Regions from separate parts of the Cytobacillus sp. FSL M8-0252 genome, predicted to be linked through region 2. Evidence: predicted binding sites of a transcription regulator. Region 2 holds the regulator's gene; the other holds the start of a gene.
The links. Region 2 encodes LexA, which represses DNA repair genes until DNA is damaged. Its sites were predicted from a motif close to CGAACATATGTTCG; they were not measured.
Positions count from the first base shown of each region.

Region 1: the regulator LexA is predicted to act here: its motif matches at 1,540-1,553, upstream of uvrB (excinuclease ABC subunit UvrB).

Region 1 is NZ_JBBOWZ010000001.1:4,103,248-4,106,467, reverse strand. It holds gene MKX83_RS20815 (AI-2E family transporter) at 1-696, shown strand, start outside; gene MKX83_RS20810 (hypothetical protein) at 991-1,395, opposite strand; gene uvrB (excinuclease ABC subunit UvrB) at 1,663-3,220, shown strand, end outside.
Region 2 is NZ_JBBOWZ010000001.1:2,154,435-2,157,654, reverse strand. It holds gene MKX83_RS11060 (DUF896 domain-containing protein) at 1-46, opposite strand, end outside; gene MKX83_RS11055 (YneB family resolvase-like protein) at 511-1,176, opposite strand; gene yneA (cell division suppressor protein YneA) at 1,191-1,523, opposite strand; gene lexA (transcriptional repressor LexA) at 1,655-2,302, shown strand; gene MKX83_RS11040 (DUF4257 domain-containing protein) at 2,499-2,783, shown strand.

The sequences.
Region 1 (3,220 bases), 1.9 Mb from region 2:
GTTGATTATGCTAATCAACTTCCACAAAGGATTACGAATGGTCTCAGCGATTTAGTTGGATTAGTTGCAAATATAGCCATTACGATTATTACTGTACCATTCCTTTTATTCTTTATGTTAAAAGACGGGGAGAAGTTCCCACCTGCACTAGGGAAATTTGTTCCCAAAAGTTATCGTGCTGAAGCAATTGATACATTAAAAGAAACAGGTAAAACTCTTTCTTCCTATATTCAAGGTCAGATTACGGTCGCATTATTCGTCGGGACAGCGTCTTTTATCGGTTTCTTAATTATTGACCTACCATACGCAATTGTTTTGGCATTAATTATTTCAGTAACGAATATTATTCCTTATGTTGGACCATTTATTGGTGGTGCACCGGCGGTTATAGTTGGGCTATTTGAATCACCTACGATGGCGATTTTAGCAATAATAGTCATCGTCGCCGCACAACAATTAGAAGGTAATTTAATTTCACCATTAATTTTAGGGAAAACATTAAATACTCATCCAGCAACAATCATTATTATCTTATTGGTAGCAGGAAACTTAGCTGGTATATTAGGCATGTTACTTGCTGTACCAACATACGCCGTTGGGAAAACCATTGTATTAAGCGGTGTTCAATTTATAAAAGCAAGGAAAATGGCAAAAGAGATGGAAGCAGAAAAAGGTCCGCATCCAGCAGATATATAAATAAGTAGAACCCCATCAAAGTGAGATGGGGTTCTACTTTTCTTAGGGAAAAGCGTTTAGTTTTTAAGTTTTTAATAAAAAGAAAGGTTAACTAATTAGAATGAGAAATATGAGCTGACGTGTGTGTTGTTGATTAATAAGAAGGGTTTTAGTGGGTAGGTGTAATTGACTTGTATAACTCCTTGATTCAATCATTGTATGTGTTCAATTAAACCTGTTTATCTATTCAAATTTACTAGATGCCCCCAACTATGGACTAATTCTATAACTCATTTATGTAGAAGGAAATTTCATTTAGCTAACCCAAATCCAAATACTAAATACACCTATTGGGAATAGAAAAAAGACAGGGATAAGCCATTTTCGATATTTATAACTAAAAGTATAATCTCCTTTTTTACGGTCAAAGGTGTTTTTAGAGAAGAGTATCCTGTAGGTGAAAAAGACGTAACTGACAACGAAAAGCAGTAGAAATGTAATGAGAAAGAGCCATTTCATATCAACGAAGCCCAAGTTTGTGACACGAAGTATTTCTGCTATAACAAAAAGCCCCGAAAGGCATACAGCACCAACAATTTTAATGACGAAGTCTTTTTCATATGCTTTTTCCTCGTCATTACTGTTTATATAATCTTTAATGGTTTTTAGGGCATAAATAAAAACGGCTAGCCACGCAAATGCAAAAATAAAACCAAACAAAAAATCACCTCGTCTATTTCGCCATATAACAAAAGACGATTTTATATAGAATAAAGTTTCAAAATAAATGAAAAGTTAATTTGTACCTTCATACCCGTTTATTTTAATCCTAACCTTCTTTTCATCTCTTTGTCGAATGGATATCGAATATTTGTTCGCTTTTTTGTGGTTTAGATAAGAGGATTTGTGGTAGAATGAGGATATAGAAAATCGGAATGCAATAATGATTAGACACGCTTTACTTTTTACATAGAGGAGGTTTCTGATTTGGATCAAACATTTGAGTTAGTTTCAAAATATTCCCCACAAGGTGATCAACCTGCAGCTATTAAAGAGCTTGTAAATGGGATTCAAGAGGGGAAAAAGCATCAGACATTACTAGGTGCAACTGGAACCGGGAAAACGTTCACTGTTTCTAACGTCATTAAAGAAGTGAACAAACCAACGTTAGTAATTGCTCATAATAAGACGTTAGCAGGTCAATTATATAGTGAATTTAAAGAGTTCTTTCCCAATAATGCGGTAGAGTATTTTGTTAGTTACTATGACTACTATCAACCAGAAGCATATGTACCATCCACTGACACATTTATTGAGAAAGATGCGAGTATTAATGATGAAATAGATAAGCTCCGCCATTCAGCTACCTCCTCATTATTTGAAAGAAATGATGTTATCATCATCGCCAGTGTTTCTTGCATCTATGGTTTGGGATCTCCTGAAGAATATAGAGAGCTTGTCTTAAGTTTAAGGACGGGAATGGAAATAGAGCGAAATCAATTATTAAGGAAGCTAGTCGACATACAATATGAGCGCAATGATATGAACTTTATACGTGGGACATTTCGTGTACGCGGTGATGTCGTAGAGATATTCCCTGCTTCGAGAGACGAGCACTGTTTACGTGTGGAGTTTTTTGGAGATGAAATAGATCGGATTCGTGAAGTCGATGCTTTGACCGGTGAAATTTTAGGTGATCGTGATCATGTAGCCATTTTCCCGGCATCTCACTTCGTTACCAGAGAAGAGAAAATGCGTGTAGCCATCGAAAATATTGAAAAAGAATTAGAAGAAAGGCTGGCTACCTTACATGAAGAAGGCCATTTATTACAGGCACAACGCCTAGAACAAAGAACGCGATATGATCTAGAAATGATGAGAGAGATGGGTTTTTGTTCAGGGATTGAAAACTACTCCCGTCATTTAACTCTTCGTCCAGCTGGTTCGACTCCTTATACTTTACTTGATTACTTCCCAAAGGACTTCTTACTTGTTATTGATGAATCTCATGTGACATTGCCGCAAATAAGAGGGATGTATAATGGTGACCAAGCCCGTAAGAATGTATTAGTAGAACATGGTTTTCGTCTTCCTTCTGCAATGGATAACCGTCCTCTTACTTTTTCTGAGTTTGAAGATCATATTAGCCAGATTGTTTATGTTTCTGCGACTCCAGGTCCGTATGAATTAGAACAAACACCTGAAATGATTGAACAAATCATTAGACCTACTGGATTGTTAGATCCTATTATTGATGTCCGACCGATAGAGGGACAGATTGATGATTTAATTGGTGAAATTAATGATAGAATTGAGAAAAATGAACGTGTACTCATTACCACTTTAACGAAAAAAATGTCTGAGGATTTAACGGATTATTTAAAGGAAATTGGTATGAAGGTTCAATACCTACATTCCGAAGTGAAAACCCTTGAGAGAATCGAGATTATTAGGGAGCTTCGTATGGGTACCTATGATGTGTTAATAGGTATTAATTTGTTGCGAGAAGGGCTTGATATTCCAGAAGTTTCACTCGTAGCGATTC
Region 2 (3,220 bases):
TCTTAGCAAGCGAATTAATTCTCGCTAATTTTTCTTTTGAAATCATTGTGCTACACTCCTTCCCATCCAAAAAGTTCTTCATTCCATATGGAGAAGATACTTAATAGCCATATTACTAAATATGACTGCATTTTACAAGAAAGCAGTTTTACAATCATCTTTTGATTTTCATTTCAGACGCCAATAAGTTGGTATCGTCTTGCTTTATTATTAGGTATGGCAATGTAGCAGTGTTCTCAACTTAAAAATGTGAGACTATTAATATAGGGAGCGTATGTATGTAAATAAGGGGAATAAGGGAATAATACTTTCACTAACAACTAACGTTAAATGAAAAAACACGGATGAATCCTCGGAAACAAATAACCATTCACAGTTCACTTGTCTGAACCCACGAACGATTGTAGAATCTTTTAGTATGCCTTTATCTTGCTTGGTATCAGTACTAATATTTCTTAGTTTTTTAGTTGAATTACAACTAATCAATCGACTTAACTTATTATGCCTATATCATGATGATTCATTATCCATCTGCTCTATATTATCTATATATTCATTATACCTACGGTTTACTGTCGCTTTAGATATTTTATAACCAAAGCCTCTTAACGTTGCAGCAATTTCTGCAAAAGTAAGGTTATTTTGTCTCAATTTTACTATTTCTTCTATTGGTACCTCTATTCGTTCTCTTCCGTTTATATTTCCTTGGTTTTTTAAATTTTTTTCAGGTCGAAAGCCTTTTTGAACAGCTTTTTGCATCCCTCTTTTTATTTTTACATTATGTAGTTTTCTTTGATACTCTTCAACCATGCTAACAATTTGTAATACCATAGAATCAGAATCTGAAAGTTGCAATTCTCCATTATGGGCAATTGTATAAATCTTCCCATTTTCTTTAAGTATACAATGTAAGATGGCAATTTTAGCATTTCCTCTTCCAATCCTGGTTTCATCTTGAATAAGAACAGCCTCTGCTTGATTTTGTTTAAGTAACTCCAATAATTGCAACACACCAATTCTTTCTAAATCATAGCCACTTGCTTTCTCACGTATGACTTCAACTACATTCATATCCTTCATTCTCGCTAAATGTAAAAGTTCTTCTTCTTGTCTAGCAAGAGACGTTTCCTGTGTATCCTTCGTCGTACTCACCCTGCAATATATAATTACATTCATTCTCTTTCATTCCTTTAGTCTTCTAATATCACACTAGCTAAATTTGTTTCAGATATTATTTCACCATTTGTAATGGGAAGATATACCGTATCACCAGGATGTATTTTACCTAAATGTATATGATTAAATTCTTCTACCCAAGCAACAAAGTCTTTAGAAGACATATTATGGGCATCTTTAAACTCCTCCGCTATTTTCCATAAAGAATCTCCTTGTTTTACTTCAACTTTTACATATTCCTCCTGATTTGCATTACCAGTGTTCAAAAATAATAAGAAAACCATACCGAAACTAAAAGCGATAAGAATAATAGCATAACTATAAGAATTCCACAATTGTTTTATCATTAATTGCCACCCCTGAATAGAATATATGTTCGATTTAATAATTTTAGTATAATGCGAACATTTGTTTCTGTCAATAAGAAAATTCGAACTTATGTTTGTATCTATTTACTACTGATGGTATAATAATCTTAATGAAATTGACGAAGGTGCGTGATAGCGTGAAATTATCTAAGAGGCAGCAAGATATATTGAATTTTATAAAAGATGAAGTAAAACAAAAAGGTTATCCACCTTCCGTTAGGGAAATAGGTGAAGCTGTTGGACTTGCTTCAAGTTCAACCGTACATGGCCATCTAGCCAGACTAGAGAGTAAAGGTCTTATTCGTCGAGATCCGACAAAACCCCGTGCCATTGAGGTATTAAATCTAGAAGAGAGCAACCCAATACCTAAAGTGCAAACGGTGAACGTACCTATTATCGGTAAGGTTACTGCTGGTCACCCCATTACTGCGATTGAGAATGTTGAGGAATATTTCCCTTTACCTGAAAGAATGGCTCCGAGTGATGAAAATATCTTCATGCTTGAAATTATGGGAGAAAGTATGATTGAAGCTGGCATATTAGATGGTGATTATGTCATAGTCAAGCAGCAACAAACAGCAAATAATGGAGAAATCGTGGTTGCTATGACAGAAGATGATGAGGCCACCGTTAAGCGATTCTTTAAAGAGAAGAACTTTATCCGCTTGCAACCAGAAAACCCTACTATGGAGCCGATTATCTTGCACAATGTATCTATTTTAGGCAAAGTTATTGGTGTTTATCGTCAAATACATTAAAAAAGAGTGTCATTATTGACACTCCTTTTTAATAGTTTGCAATTATCTTTATATGTTACTCATACAATTATAAAATTTAAAAAATTCAGTAAAATAGAATCATTACATCGAGACAAAAATATATTATAATGAAATTTACACCAAGAATCAACCTAAGGTCGCAAAAAAATCTCGGCTTTAGGAGTGTGAAGGAAAAATGTTAATGAACATTCTCTTCGCTGCGTTGATTGGTGGAATTGTCGGTGTTGCAGGACATTTGCAGAGATTAGGCAAACTAGTCAAGCCACGGATGACGAAAAAATTCATTTATTTAGGGTTCTTAGAAGACATCTTACTAGGAGGACTGGCGGCCGTATTTGTCATTGTGACAACAACACCGGATTCCCCCACTGCTGTTTTCATCATCTCTCTCGTATCTGGTATGGGAGGTGAGGGTATCTTAAAATTATTAGATACCCTAAAAGTAAAAGATCAAGAATAAAATTTTATTCCGTTCTTATGAACGGTTTTTTGTTGTATATAACAAGAACAAATTTTATTTAGACAACTTCGCTTTTTACCTACTATTCTAGCGCTAGAAATACCCGCTTAAACAGTTCTATTTCACCTTTATGGAAGGGACATAACACATTTTCGTTTAACGTTTTGTGTTGCTTCTTAAATTGTAATATGTATGTCTTACACAGCCCATAGAACCACTCTCCTGAAGTACTGTTCATCCATTCAATACGAGCTAATGTTTTTAAATTTGATACCTACTACTTGACATGATGTTTTATGGGTAAATAAATATTAAAGCATTTTTCATGAAAACAAATAGCTAGGATGATTAAATGCCAATTATTCAATTGATTGGTAACTTGAACGACCTACTTCATCATACATACACCTTAAATTCAGTTCATAAATGAATCAATT